2 regions of the Vibrio parahaemolyticus genome follow, and region 1 is predicted to be linked to the other one. Evidence: riboswitches for the same ligand, from Rfam matches in the RefSeq annotation. Region 1 holds a riboswitch; the other holds the start of a gene.

Region 1 (4,869 bases):
AGAAAGATTGTTGGATATCGCGGCTGAGTACGCAGATAAAGGCGTTGGCAAAGAAGAAGATGCCTCTGCGCTTGAGTGGCGAACTTGGCCTGTCGCAAAACGTTTAGAGCATGCGTTAGTTAAAGGGATCACAGAGTTCATCGTTGCAGACACTGAAGAAGCACGTGTGAATGCGGCAAAACCACTTGAAGTGATTGAAGGTCCTTTGATGGATGGCATGAACGTGGTGGGGGACCTATTTGGTGAAGGTAAGATGTTCTTACCTCAAGTCGTGAAATCAGCACGTGTGATGAAGCAAGCTGTCGCGCATTTAGAGCCTTTTATTAACGCCGAAAAGCAATCCGGTAGCAGTAACGGAAAAATTTTGTTGGCGACGGTGAAGGGTGACGTGCATGACATTGGCAAAAACATTGTGGGCGTTGTACTGCAGTGTAATAACTACGAGATCATCGATCTTGGCGTGATGGTACCGTGTGAAAAGATCTTAAAAGTCGCGCTAGAAGAGAACGTTGATATTATCGGTTTGTCAGGGTTGATTACCCCATCTCTGGATGAAATGGTTCATGTTGCTAAAGAGATGGAACGTCTCAATTTTGATCTTCCGCTTCTGATTGGTGGAGCTACCACATCCAAAGCGCACACCGCCGTTAAGATTGAGCAGAACTACAAAAATCCGGTGGTTTACGTAAACAATGCGTCGCGCGCAGTAGGGGTTTGTTCGTCATTACTCTCCGATGAACGTCGACCTGCCTTTATAGAAAAACTGGATGCGGATTATGAGCGTGTTCGTGACCAACACAATCGTAAGAAGCCGCGTACTAAGCCTGTCACTTTAGAACAAGCGCGTGCAAATAAAGTCGCGATAGATTGGGATGCATACACGCCACCAGTTCCTGCAAAACCAGGCCTTCATATTTTCGATGATTTTGATGTCGCAACCTTACGCAAGTATATCGACTGGACGCCGTTTTTCATGACGTGGTCGCTGGTAGGAAAATACCCGACAATCTTCAAACATGAAGAAGTGGGTGAGGAGGCTCAGCGTCTGTTCCATGATGCCAATGAGCTGCTTGATCGAGTTGAGCGTGAAGGATTGCTTAAGGCTCGCGGGATATGTGGCCTATTCCCAGCGGCAAGTGTGGGTGATGATATTGAAGTGTACACCGATGAGTCGCGTACTGAGGTTGCTAAAGTATTGCGCAATCTTCGTCAGCAAACAGAAAAGCCTAAAGGCTTTAACTACTGCTTGTCGGATTACATCGCGCCAAAAGAATCTGGCAAACAGGATTGGGTTGGAGCGTTTGCAGTAACTGGCGGTATCGGTGAGCGTGAGTTGGCCGATGAGTACAAAGCGCAAGGCGATGACTACAACGCAATCATGATTCAAGCGGTGGCGGATCGTTTAGCCGAAGCTTTTGCTGAATATTTGCATGAGCGTGTCAGGAAAGAAATTTGGGGCTATGCAGCGGATGAAAATCTATCGAATGATGAACTCATCCGTGAAAAGTACCAAGGGATCCGTCCTGCACCGGGTTACCCAGCTTGTCCTGAGCATACAGAGAAAGGCCCGCTTTGGGAGTTACTGAATGTTGAAGAGAACATCGGTATGTCACTTACAACGAGCTATGCAATGTATCCGGGGGCATCAGTGTCCGGTTGGTATTTCTCACATCCAGACTCTCGCTATTTTGCGATCGCTCAGATCCAAGATGATCAGCTAGAGAGTTATGCTGATCGTAAAGGTTGGGATAGGATCGAAGCTGAAAAATGGTTGGGGCCAAACATTAACGGCTAAATCAAGTGAACAAGCAATAAAAAGGGCTGCCAATGTGCAGCCCTTCAGTTTGTCGTTGTTCCCTCAAAAAACACGTTATGCTTTTTGAACCACGGTAGTGGTCACTTGAGGATACAAACCAATGTTATTGTTCGAAGAGCTCTGTATGCAGCTTCTGAATGGCTTGCTTCGCCACCGACTCATTCACAAGGAAGCACAGGTTATGAGGGCTTGCTCCATAACAGATCATGCGTAAGTTCAAATCTTCTAGCGTACCAAACACTTGCTTCGCATAGCCTTTACGTTCACTCATCTTGTTACCAATCAAGGCTACCAAACAAAGGTCATGTTCTACTTCGACCTTACACAACTCTTCCAACTCTTCACGTGCTGCTTGAGGAAGTTGTGGTGCGCCTCCTGAGGTATCAGTTTGATCCAGTGTGAGTGACACACTGATTTCTGATGTGGTGATAAGGTCTACCGAAATTTTGTGCTTGGCTAAAATCTCAAATACTTTTGCTAAGAAGCCGTACGCATGGAACATGTTCGCACTACGTAGAGTGACCATCGTTTGATTACAACGCAGAGCGAGGGCGCGGAACAGTGGTGAGCTTTCGACTTGATGACGAATCCACGTGCCACCTTTTTCTGGTTCTTTGGATGAGCCAACAAAAACCGGGATATCATGGCGCAGAGCAGGGACCAGTGTTGATGGGTGTAATATTTTCGCGCCAAAGTTAGCCATTTCAGAGGCTTCACTAAAACTGATCTCTGGGATTGGTGACGCTTTTGGTGCGATGCGAGGATCGGTCGTGTAAATACCAGGAACATCTGTCCAAATTTCAAGTCCAGATGCTTTCACACCTTCAGCAATCAAGGCTGCACTGTAGTCGCTACCACCACGGCCTAACGTTGTTGTATTGCCTTCTTCGTCAGAGCCAATGAAGCCCTGTGTGATGACGACAGAATCAAGACATAAAGGGATAAGCTTCTCTTGGGCTAGTTGAGCAATGGCTTCGATATTCGGTTCTGCGCGACCAAAGTTGTCGTCGGTTCTTAGCACTTCACGAATATCAAATCGCACTGCATTGATACCACGCTCTCGCATGAGCTGCGCCAAAATGTGTGTCGACATTAACTCACCACATGCCACAAGGTGGTCGGTCAGTTTGGTGTTTGCTTGAATTGAGGCAGCTTCTGCAAGGCTGGTCACGGTATCTAAAATTCCGTACACCTCTGAAGAAGCTTCTGTCGCATCTTCCAATTGAGCCAAAATGGAATCATGGATCTCAGCTAGGTTTTTTAGTAACTCAGTACGGTGTTCCTGATCTTGAACGCCATTGGCCAGTTCTACCAAGATGTTGGTTACCCCAGAGCAAGCGCTGCTAACAACAAGGCGAGTATTTGGATTGTTTTCGATGATGGTGGCACAACGACTCATTGCCTCAAAATTGGCAACACTGGTCCCACCGAATTTAGCTACGTTAAATGCGCTCACTGCGTTTCTCCCACGACTTCCTAAAAAATATACACATCCAATGTTTTGTGAGGAAAGGAACAGAGCAAAAAGAGAGGTAGTTAGATTGTCATTTGAAAATGTACCCTCAGAAGCTCTTCATCAGACGGTGCTGATGACAGTTGATGGGACTCAACCCAAGTCAACCGACAAGCCAAACCCTGCAATTTTGACTTACCTCGGCACTACTCCCCCTGAATGATTGGTATTGGAATTGCGGTTCCACAAATCATCTGCCTGGGCAGTGCTCCTCTTCTACATAAAGCTCAAACATTGAACGGTTTTGACGTCACAATGTCAATCAATATTTCAACCAGAATGATGGTTTTTATTAACGAAATTGTGACAGTGGTTTGACCTCTATACTTAGGGCTAATTGCCGTGTGCAACAAAATACATTAGTGTGAAACCTTTGATGCCTGAATGTATTGCTAATCGAAATAAAAATTGCTCCTGTTTTCTGGTGAACGACTTGTTAAATAATTCAAGTGAGTTTTCTTGCAAAGCATGAAGAGTGACGATGTTTTGATGGCAAATAATTCTAAAAATGACTTCTTTCAGGCTAAATGACTGCAATCAAGGAGCTGACATGCCGATCCAAAGCTTTATTCCCCCTCACCGAATTTTAATGGGCCCTGGTCCTTCCGATGTTTATCCGCAGGTATTGCAAGCCCTTAGCCGTCCAACGGTTGGTCATCTAGACCCTCTGTTTATCGCGATGATGGATGAGCTTAAACAGCTGTTGAAATACGCTTTTCAAACCGAAAATGAGTTCACTATTGCGGTTTCTGCTCCCGGCAGTGCTGGGATGGAGACTTGTTTCGTTAACTTGATCGAGAAAGGTGACAAAGTCATCGTTTGTCGAAACGGTGTCTTTGGCGAGCGCATGCGTGAAAACGTTATTCGTGCTGGTGGTGAAGTGGTGCTAGTCGATGATGAATGGGGTGCGCCTGTTTCAGTAGATAAAGTTGAACAAGCACTACAGCAACATCCTGATACAAAAATTTTGGCTTTTGTACATGCTGAGACATCAACAGGTGCTGTCAGTGATGCGCAAACTCTAGGTAAGTTAGCCAAGCAATATAATGTGCTGTCGATTGTGGACGCCGTTACATCGTTAGGCGGCGTACCGTTAAAAGTTGATGAATGGCAGCTTGATGCTGTGTACTCGGGCAGTCAAAAGTGTTTGTCGTGTGTGCCTGGCTTGTCTCCGGTGACGCTGTCTCCGGCTGCTATCGAAAAAATTCAATCGCGCACTACGCCAGTTCAAAGTTGGTTCCTCGATCAAAGCTTAGTGTTGGGGTACTGGAGTGGGGAAGGTAAGCGTAGCTACCATCACACAGCTCCAGTGAATAGCCTATATGCATTGCATGAAGCGCTGCTTGTGTTGCAGAACGAGGGGCTTGAGAACGCGTGGGCTCGCCATCAATTGATGCATGAGAAGTTGAAAGATGGTCTTCAGAAACTGGGTTTTGAATTTGTAGTGGAAGAATCTTACCGTTTACCTCAATTGAACGCGATTTATGTGCCGGAAGGGATCGATGAAGCGAAAGTTCGCGCGCATCTACTTGAAACTTAC
Region 2 (4,869 bases), 1.9 Mb from region 1:
AGGCCTTCTACTTGGTAGCCTTGTTGCTTTAGAAGATACGCAGAAACAGATGAATCAACGCCGCCGGACATACCGACGATGACTTTCTTTTGGCTGTTATCAGACATTACTAAACACCACTAAAATAAACGGGACGCAGATTCTAACAGAATCCACAGACCGGTGACAGATCCGAGATCGAAATCACAATTCGTTTTTGCTGCCTTTTTCCGCAACAGCATCACTAAATAGTAATTTCATAAGTATAGAAAGGATATATATGGCATAGTTGGCAAAAATCCAAGAGGGCAATATAAATGAGTGACGAAAACCAATTTATGCAAGAAGCTGAGTTGATTGAAATTGTTGAGAATCAGCTTGAAGATGGGAACCCTATCAAAGTTAAAGAAACATTGATGCGTTTGATGATGACGGGTACACCAAGAGAAGAAGCGGTAGCTATGATGGCATGTGCTATGTCGATTGAAATCTTTGATGTAATGAAAAACGAAGGGGAGTTCAATTTAAAGCGTTACACTGAACACCTAAATCAGCTGCCTGATCTGAGCTTCATGGAAGGCGAATAAGTAACCCGGAAGAAAAAAGCATCCAGCAAACGTTTGCTATAATTGCTTTTATTGCCGCTTTATTATTAGCGGTATAGAATCCGTTCTCCTTTTCATCCCCTTACTCAGACTAACAATATGAAATTTCCTGGACAACGCAAATCGAAGCACTATTTTCCTGTTCATGCTCGTGATCCTTTGGTGAGCCAAGCACAAGAAAGCAAGAAGATGACGCGCACTCACATCATCGGTATTGACCAAACTTTGGTGGATATCGAGGCAAAAGTAACGTCAGATGTGATTGAAAAGTACGGTTTGAGTAAAGGTCACTCGCTGGTTATTGATGATGTAAAAGCAGAAGAGCTATACCAGCAACTAAAAGAAGAGAATCTGATCACTAACGAATACGCTGGTGGTACGATTGGCAATACACTTCATAACTACTCGGTTCTTGCAGACGATCGTTCTACGCTGCTTGGTGTGATGAGCCAGGATATCAAAATCGGCAGCTACGGCTATCGTTACCTTTGTAATACATCGAGCCGCATGGATCTGAATTACCTGCAAGGTGTTGATGGTGCTATCGGTCGTTGTTTTGCTTTGATCACTGAAGACGGTGAACGTACTTTTGCGATCAGCGAAGGTCAAATGAACCAGCTTCATCCAGACAGCATTCCTGAGAAAATTTTCAAAAATGCTTCTGCACTAGTACTGACATCTTACTTAGTTCGTTGTAAAGAAGGCGATCCAATGCCTGAAGCAACAATGAAAGCCATTGAGTTTGCGAAGAAGAACGACGTTCCTGTTGTATTAACGCTAGGTACTAAGTTTGTTATTCAAGACGATCCTAAATACTGGCAAGACTTTATTCGTGAACACGTTTCTGTTGTCGCAATGAACGAAGACGAAGCAGAAGCTCTAACAGGCGAAACTGATCCGCTAGCCGCTTCTGATAAGACGCTAGAGTGGGCTGATATGGTGTTATGTACCGCAGGTCCTGTTGGTCTGTTTATGGCGGGTTACACTGAAGACAGTGCGAAGCGTGAAACCACGTTGCCATTACTTCCTGGCTCGATTGCTGAATTTAATCGTTACGAGTTCAGCCGTCCGGCTAAAAAAGATGCTTGTCAGAATCCAATTCGAGTTTATTCGCATATTTCTCCTTACATGGGTGGTCCAGAGAAAATTAAGAACACAAACGGTGCGGGTGATGCTGCGTTGTCTGCTGTTCTTCATGACATGGCGGCGAATAAATACCATAAAGAAAATGTGCCTAACTCTAGCAAGCACAGCAATGAGTATTTAACTTACTCATCTTTTTCTCAGGTTTGTAAATATGCGAACCGTGCGAGCTACGAAGTTCTCGTGCAACATTCTCCTCGTCTGTCTCGTGGTTTACCAGAGCGAGAAGACAGTTTGGAAGAAGCATACTGGGAACGTTAATTCATATCGAATTAACCACTTTATAACTAATGTTAAAATGGCGTGTTTGAAAAAATACGCCATTTTTTATTTGCGCAAGACAAATAAAAAAGGCTCCCAACGGGAGCCTTTTTAAACAAGAACGATTAGATTAGGAAATCGTCTAGTGATTTACCTGCGTCAAGTTGCTCTTGAATTGCAGAAGGTGTACGACCTTGGCCTGTCCAAGTTTTTTCTTGGCCATTTGTGTCGATGTACTTGTACTTAGCTGGGCGAGGAGCGCGCTTAGATTTTGCTTTAGTCTTAGTTTCGCCAGATAGTGCGCTAATTAGTGCTTCAACGTCGATACCGTCTTGAGCAATTTTTTCTGCAATCTCTGCTAGCTTAGCTTCTTGTTGTGCTAGTGCTTCACGCTCTGCTTCTTCAGCTTCACGACGCTCTTCAACAACAGTAGTTAGTTTATCTAGAGCTTCTTCCAATTGTTCTAGAGTCAGCTCACGAGAAAATGCACGAAGGCTACGGATATTTAGAAGTGTTTTAGTCAGCTCTGACATAACGATTCCTATTAATAGGTTAACGTGTTTGGCATTTTTAATCGTTACGATTAAATAATACCAATCTACAAATAAAGATAAGTCCTTATATTTAACTTTATCTTTTCCTTATGTGCAAATGCTAAATCATGATTTTGTTTAAATGGAGCTATTTTTTGACTGAAAACTAATATTAATTAACTCGAAATAAATCTTAATAGATAGTGAATTCAAGTTTTACATGATTATTCTAATCAAGCGAGTTATTGAATGGTGTTTTTTATAAAAGGCACGCTTTGTATTTGCGCAACAGAAAACGAAAGCTGTAATGTGTACGGTATTTGTTATTCATATTTCTTTAAATTATCGATATTAGATAATCCATGATATTTTTATGGTAGTAATAAAGTTTCATAAACAACCCAATTAACGTGATTTCAGTTGCACAATACTCAATTTGTTTGTTCGACGTTTATAAATTGGGTTGGCGATTATTTATTAGTTTAATTTAGTTTGATGTGTTGCATTGGTTCTCATCATAAGTACAATGGCTGCTACCTGATGCAATATTGCAGACAATTTGTTGTTAATTTGTACAATTAACGGTTAATTGTTTGTTGTTGCCGTAGAGGCGCAGTCTCGAAGAGTAGCTATTATTGGGGTGATGCCAATGAATAATAGTGGAAGGCGAAGATTGCCGAAGTAAGTCGTATATCAAAACGCCTTGCTGGGGTTGTATCTGAAAGGAACAACACTGCCATAGTATATTTACATTAAACTATGGAGCGCTACTGTAGGGTTGGGTGGAGTGTTCGCTTCCCTGTCGCTAAGTTCAACATGAGCACGTTTCTTATAAAGAAGGCGTGACTTGTCTGCAGTAGATCTCTAGCCAAACTTTGGTTTTTGAAGATCATGAATTTAATAGATTTTTCTCATTCTCCTGTTTCATTATTGCCTCCTATTGTTGCTCTGACATTGGCGATTCTGACTCGACGTGTATTAGTTTCTCTTGGTGTAGGTATCGCGCTTGGTGCGGTTCTACTTAACAGCTGGTCAATTGGTGGTACTGCAAGCTATGTAGGTACTCAAGTGTCTTCTGTCTTCATTGAAGATGGTGGAATTAACACTTGGAACATGAGCATTGTTGGTTTCCTAATTCTATTAGGCATGACAACGGCTCTATTGACACTTTCTGGCGGTACTCGCGCATTCGCTGAATGGGCACAGTCTCGTGTGAAAAGTAAACGCGGCTCTAAACTTCTTGCAGCCTTTTTAGGCGTATTCATTTTTGTCGACGATTACTTTAATAGTCTTGCTGTAGGTGCGATTTCACGCCCAGTAACGGATCGCTTCTATGTATCTCGTGCGAAACTGGCTTACATCCTAGATTCAACCGCTGCACCTATGTGTGTCATCATGCCAGCTTCTAGTTGGGGTGCTTACATCATTACTATCATCGGCGGTATTTTAGTATCACATGGTATTACTGAGTATTCAGCGCTTGGGGCGTATGTGCGTCTTATACCAATGAACTTCTACGCTGTATTTGCGCTGTTAATGGTGTTTGCAGTAGCGTGGTTTGGTCTAGATATCGGTAAGATGCGCGAGCATGAAATTGCAGCGTCTCAAGGTCGTGGTTTTGACAAAGACAAAGAGAACGACACTCAAGAAGCGCATGAGCTTAACGAAGAGTTGGACATTCGTGAGAGTGAAAAAGGTAAAGTCTCTGACTTAATCCTACCGATTGTTACGCTTATCGTCGCGACAATTGCTTCGATGATGTACACCGGTGGTCAAGCGTTGGCTGCTGACGGTAAAGAGTTTGCATTGTTAGGTGCATTCGAGAATACCGATGTGGGTACGTCTCTGATTTACGGTAGCTTGCTTGGTTTGGCCGTTGCTCTGTTTACTGTTCTAAAACAAGGTCTACCACTGACTGAGATTACTCGTACACTGTGGATTGGTGCTAAATCAATGTTTGGTGCGATTCTTATCCTTGTGTTTGCGTGGACAATTGGTTCTGTTATCGGTGACATGAAGACGGGTTCGTACCTATCGACTATGGCTCAAGGTAACATTAATCCGCATTGGTTACCTGTAATCCTGTTTTTGTTGTCGGGTCTAATGGCGTTCTCAACCGGTACTTCATGGGGTACATTCGGTATCATGTTACCAATCGCTGGTGATATGGCGGGTGCAACTGACATCGCACTAATGCTTCCTATGCTAAGTGCGGTTTTGGCCGGTGCAGTATTCGGTGACCACTGTTCACCAATCTCGGACACGACTATTTTGTCTTCGACAGGCGCTCGTTGTAATCACATTGACCACGTATCAACTCAGTTGCCTTATGCGCTGTCTGTTGCTTT

The links. Region 1 has a riboswitch for lysine ahead of lysC (lysine-sensitive aspartokinase 3). Riboswitches for the same ligand answer to the same signal wherever they lie in the genome.
Positions count from the first base shown of each region.
Region 2: another riboswitch for lysine. It lies ahead of tet(35) (tetracycline efflux Na+/H+ antiporter family transporter Tet(35)); the one in region 1 lies ahead of lysC (lysine-sensitive aspartokinase 3).

Region 1 is NZ_UHIL01000001.1:3,263,964-3,268,832, reverse strand. It holds gene metH (methionine synthase) at 1-1,795, shown strand, start outside; gene lysC (lysine-sensitive aspartokinase 3) at 1,920-3,272, opposite strand; lysine riboswitch at 3,375-3,553, opposite strand; gene DYB02_RS16680 (pyridoxal-phosphate-dependent aminotransferase family protein) at 3,880-4,869, shown strand, end outside.
Region 2 is NZ_UHIL01000001.1:1,360,040-1,364,908, forward strand. It holds gene mnmA (tRNA 2-thiouridine(34) synthase MnmA) at 1-107, opposite strand, end outside; gene DYB02_RS06915 (hypothetical protein) at 297-566, shown strand; gene DYB02_RS06920 (inosine/guanosine kinase) at 684-1,988, shown strand; gene DYB02_RS06925 (DNA-binding protein H-NS) at 2,114-2,521, opposite strand; lysine riboswitch at 3,119-3,299, shown strand; gene tet(35) (tetracycline efflux Na+/H+ antiporter family transporter Tet(35)) at 3,413-4,869, shown strand, end outside.